One region of the Streptomyces sp. 2A115 genome, then DNA from elsewhere that is predicted to be linked to it. Evidence: riboswitches for the same ligand, from Rfam matches in the RefSeq annotation. Region 1 holds a riboswitch; each other region holds the start of a gene.
The links. A riboswitch is a leader RNA that binds a small molecule or an ion and turns the genes downstream of it on or off. The one in region 1 is predicted to bind cobalamin.

Region 1 (4,830 bases):
GCTCATGTGCATCGTCTCGTCGCGGAACACCCAGTTGGTGCCGGTCGCCAGGCCGTGCAGCAGGCCCCGGCTGCGGAACCAGTAGACGTACGCGAAGGCCCCGTAGAAGAACAGCCCCTCGATGCACGCGGCGAAGCAGATGAGGTTGAGCAGGAAGCGGCGGCGGTCGGCCTTGGTCTCGAGGCGGTCCAGCTTCTCGACCTCGTTGATCCACTTGAAGCAGAACTCGGCCTTCTCGCGGATCGACGGGATGTTCTCCACGGCGTCGAAGGCCGCGGCCCTGTCCTGCGGGTCGGGCAGATAGGTGTCGAGCAGCGTCAGGTAGAACTGGACGTGTACGGCCTCCTCGAAGAGCTGACGGCTCAAGTACAGCCGCGCCTCGGGGGAGTTGATGTGCTTGTAGAGGGTCAGCACGAGGTTGTTCGCGACGATCGAGTCACCCGTCGCGAAGAACGCGACCAGTCGGCCGATCATGTGCTGCTCGCCCTGTGACAGTTTCGCGAGATCCGACACGTCCGAGTGGAGGTCCACCTCCTCCACGGTCCAGGTGTTCTTGATCGCGTCCCGGTAGCGCTCGTAGAAGTCCGGGTAACGCATGGGGCGGAGGGTCAGCTCGAAGCCCGGGTCGAGAAGGTTCTTGGTGGTGCTGGTCATTACTCGCAGGCCTCGCAGGACTCGGGGTTCTCAAGGGAGCAGGCGACCGCGTCGGGATCGGCGACCTGCTGGACGGGGACGGTCTTCTCAGGCTGCGCCTGGGCCGCGCGGGCGATGCGCGTCGCCGGGCGCGAGCGCAGGTAGTACGTCGTCTTCAGGCCCGACTTCCAGGCGTACGCGTACATCGAGGAGAGCTTGCCGATGGTCGGCGTCTCCAGGAAGAGGTTCAGGGACTGGGCCTGGTCCAGGAACGGGGTCCGGGCGGCGGCCATGTCGATGAGGCCGCGCTGCGGGATCTCCCACGCCGTGCGGTACAGGTCGCGGACGTCCTGCGGTACCCAAGTGAAGCCCCGCACCGAGCCGTTGGACTCGCGCAGCGCTTCGCGGGTCTGCGCGTCCCACACGCCGAGCTTCTTCAGCTCGGCCACCAGGTAGGAGTTGACCTGGAGGAACTCGCCGGACAGCGTCTCGCGCTTGAAGAGGTTGGAGACCTGCGGCTCGATGCACTCGTAGACGCCCGCGATCGACGCGATGGTCGCGGTGGGGGCGATCGCGAGAAGCAGGGAGTTGCGCATGCCCGTCGCCGCGATCCGCTCCCGCAGCGCCGCCCAGCGCTCCGGCCAGGTCAGCTCCACGTCGTAGTGGTCGGGGTGCAGCACACCCTGGGCCGTACGGGTCTTCTCCCAGGCCGGCAGCGGGCCGTTGCGCTCGGACAGGTCGGCCGAGGCCTCGTACGCGGCGAGCATGACGCGCTCCGCGATCCGGGTGGAGAGCGCGCGGGCCTCCGGCGAGTCGAACGGCAGCCGCAGCTTGAAGAAGACGTCCTGCAGACCCATCGCGCCCAGGCCCACCGGCCGCCACTTGGCGTTGGAGCGGCCCGCCTGCTCGGTCGGGTAGAAGTTGATGTCGACGACGCGGTCGAGGAACGTGACGGCGGTACGGACGGTGGCGTCCAGCCGCTCCCAGTCGATGTCCTTGGAGTCGGCGTCCACGAAGGCGCCGAGGTTGACCGACCCCAGGTTGCAGACCGCCGTCTCCCCGTCGTCCGTGACCTCCAGGATCTCCGTGCAGAGGTTGGAGGAGTGGACCGTGTGACCGGGTAGCGCGGTCTGGTTGGCCGTGCGGTTGGCGGCGTCCTTGAAGGTCATCCAGCCGTTGCCGGTCTGCGCGAGGGTGCGCATCATGCGGCCGTACAGATCGCGGGCCGGGATCGACTTCTTCGCGAGCCCCGCCTCCTCGGCCTTGCGGTACGCGGCGTCGAACTCCTCGCCCCACAGGTCGACCAGCTCGGGCACGTCGGAGGGCGAGAACAGCGACCACACGCGGTCCTCGTCCACCCGCCGCATGAACTCGTCCGGGACCCAGTGCGCGAGGTTCAGGTTGTGCGTACGCCGGGCGTCCTCTCCGGTGTTGTCGCGCAGCTCAAGGAACTCCTCGATGTCGGAGTGCCAGGTCTCCAGGTAGACCGCGGCCGCGCCCTTGCGCCGGCCGCCCTGGTTCACGGCGGCGACCGAGGCGTCGAGGGTCTTCAGGAACGGGACGATGCCATTGGAGTGCCCGTTCGTGCCGCGGATCAGCGAACCCCGGGAACGGATACGGGAGTACGAGAGACCGATGCCGCCCGCGTGCTTCGAGAGGCGGGCCACCTGGTGGTAGCGGTCGTAGATGGAGTCCAGCTGGTCCAGTGGGGAGTCGAGGAGGTAGCAGGACGACATCTGCGGGTGCCGTGTACCGGAGTTGAAGAGCGTGGGGGAGGAGGGGAGGTAGTCGAGGCGGCTCATCAGCCGGTACAGGGCGGCCACTTCGTCGACGGATCGCGAAGTGTCGTCCTCGGCGAGACCGGAGGCCACCCGCAGCATGAAGAACTGCGGCGTCTCGATGACGTACCGGGTGATCGGGTGCCGCAGCAGGTACCGGCCGTGCAGCGTGCGCAGACCGAAGTAGCCGAAGCGGTCGTCGCCGTCGAGGTCGATCAGCGCGTCGAGGCGGGCCGCGTGGATCCGTACGAACTCGGCGGTGCGGTCCGCGATCAGTCCTTCCCGATGCCCGACCGCGACGGACTCGGAGAAGGACCGAACGCCCTGCGAGGCGGCCTCCGCGGCGATGCTGATCGTCAGCAGGCGCGCGGCCAGCTTCGAATACACCGGGTCCTCGGAGATGAGGCCGGCGGCCGCCTCCGTGGCCAGCTCGCGCAACTCCGCCTCGTCCGCGGCGGCGGACCGGCCGCGCAGCGCGGCGGCGGCGACCTTGCCGGGATCGGCGTCGGGGAGGTCGGCGGTGAGGCCGGTCAGGGTACGCAGCAACGCGGTCCCTGGCCCGTCGGCCTCGGCTTTGGCCGGCGTCGCTGTCGCTGCTCCTGTCGCTGTCCCTGTCTCTGTAGCTGAGACCGGATCGGCTGGCGCGATGGTCACGTGGGGCTCTCCCTCGCTTGGCACGGGGGCCTGCGGGGAGAGGGGGATTCGGGGCACACGGGAGTACGCGCTCTGCGCAGCGGTACGCCGCGTCCACCGGCCCACTCCGCGAGGCCCGGACGTCATCGGCGCCCGGACCGGACGGCCTGGGCGCGCTGTCGGCAGGTCCTCGGACTGACCGAGTACGCGGCTTTCCTCCGGGGGTTCCCTGGGGACAGACGCGCACAAGTACACCGTTGCGGGACAGTTCCGGATTCGCACCGGATTCCCCTGCGGCGACAGCGAGCATGAGCATACATCTTGTGTCGGGCTCGGGAAGCACCCCCCACATGTTGTGTCGTGTCGACTTCGGAGGGTGTCAGAGCGTCAACTCGTAGGTGAGCAGCGTGACGTCGTCGAGGTGCGGAATGGGGTTCCAGTCGCGCTCGGGGGTGCGGGTGAAGCCGAGACGTTCGTAGACGCGGTGGGCGCTGTGCATGGAGCGCTGGGTGGACAGGACGACGTGTACGCAGCCGTCCGTGGCGCGGGCGCGGTCGACGCAGGCGCGTACGAGGGTCTCGCCCGCACCTCGGCCGCGGGCCTCCCTCGCCACCGCCAGCATCCGTATCTCGGCCTCGCCCTGGCGCGCGATGTCCGCCATCGGCCCGCCGGACGGCACGAACGTCACACCGCCGAGGAGCCGGGCGCCCTCCACGGCCACCAGTACGTCGGCCGCGGCCGCCCGTTTCGCCACGTTCCGCAGCTCGCCGAGATACTCGTCGCTCTCCCCGAAGTCGAGCAGCCCGTCCCCGAGATAGGCCTGCGCGGTGATCTCTCCCAGCGCCGTGTACTCCTCGGGCTCGGCCTGCCTGATCACGATGTCCATGCTTCGCAGTGTGCCGGAAGGGCACGACAACGGGCCGCCGGATTTCCGGCGGCCCGTGTCACGTATCGGCAGATGTCAGTGCCCGGCGCCCGCCGTGGCCGGCGGCAGCTCCACCTGCACGCCCTTGTCGCCCGCGTCCGCCGTGTAGTCGCCCGGAGACGTCTCGTCGATGCCCTCGGGTGCCTTCAGTGCCTTCAGGACGAAGGTGAGCACGACCGTCACCACCACGTTCAGCACGAACGCCGTCAGGCCGATGTAGCCGATCTCCCCGATCCCGGGGATCTCCTTCGACGAGCCCCCGAAGTGCTTCTGCGCCGGGGAGGCCACACCGTACGCGGCGAGCGTGCCGTACAGCATGCCGACCGCCCAGCCCGCGAGCAGCGCCCAGCGGTGCAGCCAGCGGGTGAAGAGGCCGCCGACCAGGGCCGGGAAGGTCTGCAGGATCCAGATGCCGCCCAGCAGCTGGAAGTTGATCGCGACCGTCTTGTCCATCGTCAGGACGAAGACGAGCGCGCCCACCTTCACCAGGAGCGAGACCAGCTTGGAGACCTTGGTCTCCTGGGCGGGCGTCGCGTCGGGCTTGATGAAGTCCTTGTAGATGTTGCGGGTGAAGAGGTTCGCCGCCGCGATGGACATGATGGCCGCGGGGACGAGGGCTCCGATCCCGATCGCCGCGAAGGCCACGCCCGCGAACCAGTCGGGGAACATGGTCTCGAAGAGCTGCGGGATCGCCAACTGGCCGTTCTCGACCTTGATCCCGGCCGCGATCGCCATGAACCCGAGCAGCGCCAGCAGGCCCAGCATCAGCGAGTACAGGGGCAGGATCGTCGTGTTGCGGCGGATCACCTCACGGCTGCGGCTGGACAGCGTCGCCGTGATCGAGTGCGGGTACATGAACAG
Region 2 (4,830 bases), on a different contig from region 1:
CGATGGCCTCCGCGAGTCCGCGCTCCCGCAGCCATTCCAGGGCCTTGACCGTCCCCCGGGTCCCGGGGATGACGACAAGGTCGGCGTCGGCCAGTTCCTCCGCCCTGTCCACGAACCGCACGACGACGCCCGGTTCGGCGGCCAGCGCGTCCACGTCGGTGAAGTTGGACATCAGGGGGATCGCGCAGACGGCGACCCGGAGTACGTCCGCGCCGACGGGCGGAGCCACGACGGATTCCCGTACAGCCCCCCGCATCGAGACCCGCAGCCCGTCCTCCTCGTCGATACCGAGGCCGTGCCGGAAGGGCAGGACGCCGTACGAGGGACGCCCGGTGAGATCCCGGAGCATGTCGAGGCCGGGCTCCAGCAGTGAGACATCCCCGCGGAACTTGTTCACGAGGAACCCGGCGACGAGCGCCTGGTCCTCCCGCGACAACAGCGCCACCGTGCCGAAGAAGGACGCGAAGACGCCCCCGCGATCGATGTCACCCACGACGAGAACGGGCAGCCGGGCATTCCGGGCGACCCCCATGTTCACGATGTCCGTCCGCCGCAGGTTGATCTCGGCGGGACTGCCCGCCCCCTCACAGATCACCGCGTCATACGTGCCCCGCAACTCGGCGAGGCACTCCAGCACGGTCCCGAGGAGCCGTTCCTGCCGTCCTCCGTGGTAGCCGCGCGCTGTCATCTCGCCCACGGGCTTTCCCATGAGAACGACCTGGCTGCTGCGGTCGCTGCCCGGCTTCAGCAGCACGGGATTCATCAGCGCGGTGGGCTCCACGCGCGCGGCCTGTGCCTGCATGGCCTGCGCCCGCCCGATCTCCGCGCCCTCCCGCGTGACGAACGAATTGAGGGACATGTTCTGCGCCTTGAAGGGCGCCACCTTCACGCCCTGGCGCACCAGCCACCGGCAGATCCCGGCGGTCACGACACTCTTGCCCGCGTCGGACGTCGTACCGGCGACGAGCAGCCCGCCACTCATGAGTCCCCCCGCTTCAGCAGCATGCGCCCCGCGACACTCACGCCCAGGGCGAGCATGCTCACCCGGCGCGAGAGCCGCACGGCCCGCTCGATGTCCCCGACCTCAACAGGCCGCCCCGCACCATTGAGTACGGGCCGGTGCTCGACCCTTCCCGCGTACGAGAGGGTCCCGCCCAGCCGCACGCCGAGCGCCCCCGCGAACGAGGCCTCGACGGGCCCGGCGTTGGGGCTCGGATGCTTGGCGGCGTCGGCTCGCCAGGCACGTACGGCCCCCCGTGGACTGCCGCCCGCGGCGGCGGCGAGCACCGCGGTCAGCCGTGCCCCCGGCCACCCCGCGATGTCGTCGAGCCGCGCCGAAGCCCACCCGTACCGCCGGTACTTGGCCGACTTGTGCCCGACCATGGCGTCCAGCGTGTTCACCGCCCGGAACCCGACGAGCCCCGGCACACCACCCACGGCCCCCCACACCAGCGCGCCCACGACGGCGTCGGAGGTGTTCTCGGCGACGGACTCGACCACGGCCCGGGCGATCCCGTCGGCGTCCAGCGCCTGCGGATCCCGCCCGCACAGATGAGGCAGCCGCTCCCGGGCCGTCTCGATGTCCCCGGCGGCGAGCGCCCCGCCGATGGCTCGGGCCTCCCGGCCGAGGGAGGTTCCCCCGACGACCGCCCAAGTGGCGGCCGCGGTCAGCGCGATGGAAGCGGTACGTGACGTGCGTACGGAATGGGCGGCGGCACCCGCGAGGGACACGGCACCGCCGACGCACACAAGGGCATGCAGCGCGCCCCACCCCCGGTGGTCCCGCCACAGCACCCGCTCCACGGCTCCCGCGGCCCGCCCGAAAGCGGCGACCGGATGCCCCCGGCGGGGATCGCCGAGCAGCAGGTCACCGAGGAGGCCGGCGGCGGCGCCGTACGCGAAGACGCGATCGGCACGCATCGGATCAGCCCGCCGTTACGTAAGGCAGATCCCTCGTCCGAAGCACCCTCGTACTGGGCACACAGGTCCACAACAGGCGGCCGCACATGGCGATATGTCCTCACTCAGGGTGTCCACGCCCTGGTTCGACGAGACCGACGGCGAGAGTTCCTGGCTCCCGGGGGATCGATTCCCCGGTAACAGTGGCGGGACCGCGCCGGATTCGCACCGGCTTCCTCTCCTGCCGTCGTACATGGCCCCGGCAGTCCACCACGGCCCGCGAACAACCGTCAACTTGCTGTTGACCTGCGAAGCTGCGGTGTGCTGAGCCCCACACCGCTGAAATATCGTCAGTCGTCCGAATCGGCGCTTTCTGGGCTCTTTCCGGGCGGGAAAGCGGGGAAGACTGGAGGAACGGCAGTACGAACACTGAGAGCGCCGACGAGCGGCATTGGGTATTTCGTGGCGGGGAGACGAACCTGGTGTGGCCGAGCCTCCGCTGCCTCGGGCAGTGGCCGGACACGGCGCTCGGGTCGTCGCGGTGAGGACGCTGTGTCGGTGCGCTGACTGGTGAGGTGGAGGTCGGTGTGGTCGGCAGGGAGCCTTCGGCACGGGTGTGGACCAGGAGTAGTTACTCGAAGGACGAATCCGGCGACTGTGTGGAAGTGGCCGTAGAGGGGGCGCGCGTTCTGGTGCGCGATTCGAAGCGACGCGAAGGCCCGGTACTCGTCTTTCGCCGGGTCACTTGGTGTGGTTTGCTGGCTGAGCTTGAGAACCCGGCAGCGGACGGTTTCTGAAGATCCGTCCAAGGGACGGGAGGGACCCACATGGGAGACAGGGCCAAGGAAGTCTCGGCACGTGCGGGAGGTGCCCATCCGCCGCGCACTTCCCTGTCGGCGGCCGCTCCGCTACTGCTTTTCTCCCTGTCGGCGGGCGTGCTCGCCGTGGGGGTCGGCGCGCTCGCGGCGCTGCTGGTGCCGGGAGCCGAGGCGCGGGTTCTCGTCTGGGTGAGCGTGACCGTCCTCGCCGCCGCGGGCGCCGGGCTCTGGTGGGGGATCACTCCGGTCACGGAGCGTCTCCGGGCCCTGAACCGGGCTCTGGCGGCAGTTCGCCCGCGGGACTCTGGGGCCCGCTGACCGCGGAGGACCGCGCGACTTCCGAACGACCGCGCAGAACCTTGCCCACGCCGGCCGCGAGGGCGGTGACGACGGCAGCGCCCAGCGCACCCAACACCGTTGTGGTCAGGGGAGTCAGGGAGCCCATCCGGAGGCTGGGGGCGATCCGGGCGGACACGGCGATGCTGAACAGGAGGATGCTGCCGCATGCCGTGCCCAGCAGCAGACGGACCGCAAGTAACCGTATTTCGCCATCGACCCGTGCGCTCTCCACGTCGATGAGCGCCTCGGCCCACTCCCGCCGCTGCATGGCGTACGCCTTGAGCGCGCTGTCGTCGATGGGAACAGTGCCGTCCTCGCCCGGGTCGGCGGTCGTCTCCGGAGGGGCACCCGAGGGCTCGCCCGCCGCCACGAAGCGGGCCGCGAGCAGCCCCCTGCACCACTCAAGGAACCCGAAGACCGCCATGGGCCCTCCCCGTTGTTTCGCCCGGGTCGTCCCTCCCGGGGTCAGGTGTTGTCGAGACTCTCCTTGACCGCGTCGATCAGCTCGATCATCCGGTCGCCTTCGTACGCCTTGTTGCTGATGTCCTCGAAGCACTCCTGGTAGCGCGCCGTGAGATCCAGGTCGTCACGGTTGGACACGCTGCCGGTGGGGCCTTCGAGGTAGAGCAGGTCGTCGTCGTCCTTGAAACCGAGCAGGATGAACGAACTGACCAAGCTGTAGTGCGCGCCCGCCGAGAAGGGCAGCACCCGCATGGTGACGCGCGGGTGCTCGGACAGTGTCTTGAGATGTTCCAGCTGCCGCCGCATCACCCCGGGGCCGCCGATGACCCGCCGGACCGCCGACTCGTCCAGCACGATCCCCACCTCCGGCCCTTGCTCGCCGTCGAAGCTCCGCTCCTGCCGGGTGGTGCGCAGTTCCGCCGACCGCCGGGCCTCCTCGTTGGTCGAGCGGGGCGCCACCTGTGCCATCGCGTAGTCCTCGGTCTGGAACAGGGCCGGGATGAGCGTCGGATGGTAGATGCGGATCGAGGTCGCGGCGCTCTCGTAGCCCAGGTACTGCGCGAACTGCGGGCGCACCATGTCGCTGTACGGCGCCCACCAGGACAGCCCCTTCGAGCCGCGCGCGGCCTCTTCCAGCTCGGCCACCAGATGCGCCTCGGTGACGTCGTACTGCTGGAGCAGCGCGCGCAGGTCGGTGACGCTGATGCTGACCGTCCCGGCCTCCAGCCGGATCAGTTTTGACAGGGACCATTCAAGGGCATTCGCGGCGTCCCGCTGAGTGAGGCCGGCGTCCTCACGGGCCTTGCGCAGTTCGATTCGGAGCCTGCGTCGATTCAGGCTCGGATCGATGTCCCTGGCCATGGCGCTCCCTGCTGCATGTCGTCTTCGACTGGTCGAGCGGCCAACGTCGAGTAGCAACTTCCTCATAGAATAGGTTAGTTGGGTGTCGGCGGCTAGCTGCCGTCCATTCGACACATGTCGCTTCGACGAGGTCGCGGTGCGGTGTAGACCTTACCGTACGTAACGACCAAAGTCGTACATATGGGGATGCCCCGGACGCTTGATCGTCCGGGGCATTCGCACAAGAGGTAAACGGAGAGACGCCGACATAGTGGCGGGGCGCGCGGGGTGGTTGACCGGCGCGCGGGGGCAGCCGACGAGCGGCGGAATCAGGCGACGATCGGGCGGGGTCAGGCGACGATCGGGCGGGGCCGGGCGGGGTCAGGCGACGATCAGATAGATGCCGTACGCGACTGCTGCCGTACACGCCGCGAAGCACGCGTACGCGCCGGTGAGCGCGAGGGCCGCGGAG
Region 3 (4,830 bases), on a different contig from region 1:
GGTCTGGACGACAACGCGTACACGAACGTCACGGCCGCCTGGGTACTGGCCCGCACGCTCGATGTACTCGACACCCTCCCCGAACCACGCCGCCGGGAACTCGTCGAGCGGACGGCGCTGGACGGCGGCGAACTCGAACTGTGGGAGGACGTGTCCCGCACCCTCCACGTGCCCTTCCACGACGATGTCATCAGCCAGTTCGAGGGCTACGGCGACCTGGCGGAACTCGACTGGGACGGCTACCGCGACCGGTACGGCGACATCCGGCGCCTGGACCGGATCTTGGAGGCGGAGGGTGACACCGTCAACCGCTACCAGGCGTCCAAACAGGCCGACGTCCTCATGCTCGGCTACCTCTTCTCACCCGCCGAACTCCAGGGCCTCTTCACCCGGCTGGGCCACCGCCTCGACGAGGACACCTGGCGGCGCACCGTCGACTACTACCTGCACCGCACCAGCCACGGCTCCACCCTCAGCGGCCTGGTCCACGGCTGGGTACTGGCCCGGGCCCGCCGAGCCGAGGCGTGGACGTTCTGCCAGGAGGCGCTCAAGGGCGACATCGCCGACCTCCAGGGCGGGACCACGGGCGAGGGAATCCACCTGGGCGCCATGGCGGGCACCCTCGACCTCGTCCAGCGCGGACTCACCGGTCTCGAGACCCGCCAGGGCGCCCTGTGGCTGGACCCGGCGCCCCTTCCGGAGCTGTCCTCCTACGGATTCGCCCTTCGCTACCAGGGCCACTGGGGAGTACGGCTGCGCATGGAATGCGGGAGCCTGGAGATCGCGGTGCCGTCCTCCGACCGGCTGCCCATCGACGTCCGGCTGCCCGGTCGTGCGGTGTCCGTACAGCCGGGGGAGACCTGCCGGCTGGTGCTCCCTGGTTGAGCCCAGTCCAGGAGGGGCCGAATGGACCTGGGTGGGGGACCTCACGGCCCGAGCGCGGGGGACCTCACGGCCCAAGCGCACTGGTCGGGTCGCCGCAGCATGAGGCCGGCAGGGGACAGCAGGCTCAATGCAGGGGGCGCGATCGCACCGCTCCGGAACCGCGCGTGTCCCATCGCCGGGTTTGGCGTCACGGCGTCCGGCTACCCGGACAATGTGTCAGCACCAGAGCAGCAGGAACTCGTCCGTTTCCTCGAGGATCGGTTCGCCTGCGCGCAGGCGTGCACCGAGTGCGCCCGGGTGTGCGCCCTGCGCGCGAGTCTCACCGACCTCGACGGCCCCGATGATCAGCAAGAGCTGCGGCGCAAGGGAATCCTGTGCGCGGAAGTCTGCGACGCGACCTGCCGCGCCCTGGCCGAGCAGACCGTGCAGAGCGAGGCCGGAATGCGCGCCCAGGTCGAATGGTGCCGCGCCGTCTGCCTCGAGACCGCGCACGTCTTCGACCGAAGCCCCGACGCCGAGGAGGCGGCGCAGGCCTGCCGGGATTGCGCAGGGGCCTGCACCGAGTTCCTCACCCTGTTGGGCTGACGGGGCGGGCCGAGAGCGAGCAGGCGGGAACGAAGGCGGGCCGAGCCTCACGACACAAGGTCTCCCCGCAAGATCCCCGGCGACTCCGGCCTCGCAAAGCTCTCCGGCCCAACGCTCCGGCAAGGCTCTCCAGCCGCACGCTCCCGCAGAGCTTTTCGGATATCACCTCGCTTCCGCGGAGCCTTGGGACATCACCCCGCAAGCGCCTGCCCGACCCGCACATTCCACCGCCCACCCCGCCCGCTGAACTCCGTCGCGGTCAACGGAGGCACATCGACCCGCCAGAACGCCGACTCCGGAGCCCCGAGCGCCCGTACCACCCCGGCGCGTACGATCTCCGGCTCGACGACGGCGACGATCCGGCCCGAGCCGAGATCCGCCGCCGTGTACAGCCACTTCGCGACGCGCTCGCACAGATCGCGTACCGACTCACCGCCGTGCGGGGCGGACGAGGGATCCGCCAGCCACCGAGCCACGGCCTCCGGCTCGTCGGCGCTCACCTCGGCGAGGGTCGCCCCGCGCCAGCGGCCCACATCCAGGCCGGCCAACTCGGGTTCGGGGAGGGGGGCGAGGCCGAGTGCCGCGGCCGTTTCCCGGCAGCGCACGCTGGGCGAGACCGAGGCCCGGTCGGCGGTGGGCAGCGAGCCCGCGGCCGCCTCCGCGAGCCGCAGCCCGGCCGCGTCGACCGGGCATCCGTCGTCGAAACGTGCCTCCCGCAGCGCCACACTGATCGCTGGTGAGATCAACATCACTCGGCTGGTCATCGGCCCACTTTCGCGCTTTGCACGTGCTCAACACCCTTGCTGACACCGGGAATTGACGATGTGACCGGCACCCCGGCGCGCACCCGGCACCCTATGCGCCCTTGGCCGCGCCTCCGCTTCGCGGTACCTTCTCGTCGATATTGACGACGGTTCGACGGAAGCCGGTGAGAATCCGGCACGGTCGCGCCACTGTAAGCCCCGCACCAACCGCCCCTGCCAGGGGCGGTGAAGGTCGAGCAAGTCAGACCCGTGGCCGTCGTCTTGTGCACCACCAAGATGGGACGCGAGTTCCCCAGGAGGTCCTGCCGTATGGCGCAGTCCGTCGCTCAGCCGACCGCAACCACCCCCGCCGTTCCCGCAAAGCTGCCGATCGGCGCGATCGCCCCCTGGGCGGTCTTCTTCGGCATCCTGATGCTGGTGCTGCTCTACTTCGTCGGCGCCGAACAGGGCGCCACCTCCCTGGTGTCCGGCGAAGGCGTGCACGAGTGGGTGCACGACGCCCGCCACCTGCTCGGCTTCCCCTGCCACTGACGGCGGAAGGAACCGACAGGACAACTCCATGAACTCCGTCACCGTCAGAAACCTCCTGGTGCGCGGCATGCTCGCGGGTCTCGCCGCGGGCCTGCTCGCCCTGGTCGTCTCCTACTTCCTCGGCGAACCGCGCGTCGACGAAGCGATCGCGTTCGAGGAGTCCCACTCCCACGAACACGGTGGGGCCGAACTCGTGACCCGCACGATGCAGTCCACTGGCGGCCTGGCCACCGGGATACTCGTCTACGGGGTCGCGTTCGGCGGCATCGCCGCGCTCGCGTACTGCTTCGCACTCGGCAGGATCGGCCGCTTCGGGCCGCGCGCGAGCGCCCTGCTGCTGTCGACCGCGGGCCTGATCGCGGTCTACGTCGTCCCGTTCCTGAAGTACCCCGCCAACCCACCGGCTGTCGGCGACCCCGACACCCTCAACCAGCGCACGGTCCTGTTCTTCCTGATGGTGGCGCTGAGCGTGCTGCTCGCCGTCGCCACCGTGATCCTGGGCAAGCGCCTCGCACCGAGCCTGGGCAACTGGAACGCCACGCTCGCGGCGGGCGCGTTCTTCGTCCTCGTCGTCGGACTCGCGTACGCGTTCCTGCCGTCCTTCAACGAGGTCCCGAAGGACTTCCCAGGCACCCTGCTCTGGCAGTACCGCCTCGCGGCCCTGTCCATCCAGGTCACCCTGTGGACCGCCTTCGGGTTGGTCTTCGGGCTGCTGGCGGAGCGCGTACTGGCTCCCAAGCCGGCCAGGACCGAAGGGAAGACGCCCGAAGCTCGGGCAACTCCCGTCGCGCACTGAGCCGTTCACTCACACAAGGGCCTCCGGACCACCGTCCGGGGGCCCTTCGCGTAGGTGCGTACGTCACCGGCATTCCCAATTTCTGCAACACGTTCTACGGTGTGCGCCGTCAGGTCCGGGCGGGCCGAAGCAGCAGGCCATTGGGAGCCAGGAGGCGCCGTGCATCTCGAATACACGCCGGAGCAGCAGGAGTTGCGCACCGAACTGCGCACCTACTTCGCCGAGCTGGTACCGGACAACGTCCACGCCCGCTACGGAGACCCGGCGGCGCAGAAGCGCTTCTACCGCGACACCATCCGCCGACTCGGCTCCGACGGCTGGCTCGGCGTGGGCTGGCCGAAGGAGTACGGCGGGCGCGGCCTGAGCCCGATGGAACAGTTCATCTTCTTCGACGAGGCCGCCCAGGCCGGCGTACCGCTACCGCTGATGGCGCTGAACACGGTCGGACCGACGATCATGCAGTTCGGCACGGACGAGCAGAAGGCGTACTTCCTGCCGAAGATCCTTTCCGGCGAGATCGACTTCGCGATCGGCTACAGCGAGCCGGACGCGGGCACGGACCTGGCCGCGCTCAAGACCCGCGCGGTCCGCGAGGGCGACGAGGCCACCGGCCACTACACGGTCAACGGCCAGAAGATCTGGACGACCAACGGCGACACCGCCGACTGGGTCTGGCTCGCCGTCCGTACCGACCCGGAGGCCCCGCCGCACAAGGGCATCACCATGCTCCTCGTGCCGACCTCCGACCCCGGCTACTCCTGCACCCTCATCAACACCCTCGCCTCCCACGACACCACCGCGAGCTACTACGAGAACATCCGCGTCCCCGCCTCCCGCCGGGTCGGCGAGGAGAACAAGGGCTGGCGGCTGATCACCAATCAGCTCAACCACGAGCGCGTCACCCTCGCCGCGCACGGCACCATGGCCATCCGGGCCCTGCACGACGTCCAGCGCTGGGCCATGGAGACCAAACTCGCCGACGGCCGCCGCGTCGTCGACCTCCCCTGGGTACGCCGCCGCCTCGCCCAGACCCACACCAAGCTCGACGCGATGAAACTCCTCAACTGGCAGATGGTGAACGCCGTCCAGGAGGGCAGCCTCACCCCGCAGGACGCCTCCGCGGTCAAGGTGTACGGCTCCGAGGCCCGCCGAGACGCGTACGCCTGGCTCATGGAGATCGTCGCGACACCCGGCGTTCTCAAGGAGGGCTCGGCGGGCGCGGTGCTCCACGGCGAACTGGAGCGCGGCTACCGCTCGGCCGTGATCTTC

Region 2: another riboswitch for cobalamin. It lies ahead of ACTWQR_RS33800 (cobalamin biosynthesis protein); the one in region 1 lies ahead of ACTWQR_RS39325 (ribonucleoside-diphosphate reductase subunit alpha).
Region 3: another riboswitch for cobalamin. It lies ahead of ACTWQR_RS48455 (CbtB domain-containing protein); the one in region 1 lies ahead of ACTWQR_RS39325 (ribonucleoside-diphosphate reductase subunit alpha).

What each region holds. Positions count from the first base shown of each region.
Region 1 is NZ_JBQQCG010000064.1:39,831-44,660, reverse strand. It holds gene ACTWQR_RS39330 (ribonucleotide-diphosphate reductase subunit beta) at 1-654, opposite strand, end outside; gene ACTWQR_RS39325 (ribonucleoside-diphosphate reductase subunit alpha) at 654-3,065, opposite strand; cobalamin riboswitch at 3,209-3,360, opposite strand; gene ACTWQR_RS39320 (GNAT family N-acetyltransferase) at 3,424-3,930, opposite strand; gene mctP (monocarboxylate uptake permease MctP) at 4,006-4,830, opposite strand, start outside.
Region 2 is NZ_JBQQCG010000048.1:63,768-68,597, reverse strand. It holds gene ACTWQR_RS33805 (cobyric acid synthase) at 1-982, opposite strand, end outside; gene ACTWQR_RS33800 (cobalamin biosynthesis protein) at 979-1,920, opposite strand; cobalamin riboswitch at 2,043-2,189, opposite strand; gene ACTWQR_RS33795 (DUF397 domain-containing protein) at 2,475-2,696, shown strand; gene ACTWQR_RS33790 (hypothetical protein) at 2,965-3,480, opposite strand; gene ACTWQR_RS33785 (helix-turn-helix domain-containing protein) at 3,522-4,379, opposite strand; gene ACTWQR_RS33780 (hypothetical protein) at 4,740-4,830, opposite strand, start outside.
Region 3 is NZ_JBQQCG010000102.1:13,001-17,830, forward strand. It holds gene ACTWQR_RS48440 (glycoside hydrolase family 65 protein) at 1-885, shown strand, start outside; gene ACTWQR_RS48445 (ferredoxin) at 1,099-1,470, shown strand; gene ACTWQR_RS48450 (histidine phosphatase family protein) at 1,662-2,234, opposite strand; cobalamin riboswitch at 2,365-2,506, shown strand; gene ACTWQR_RS48455 (CbtB domain-containing protein) at 2,544-2,765, shown strand; gene ACTWQR_RS48460 (CbtA family protein) at 2,794-3,561, shown strand; gene ACTWQR_RS48465 (acyl-CoA dehydrogenase family protein) at 3,721-4,830, shown strand, end outside.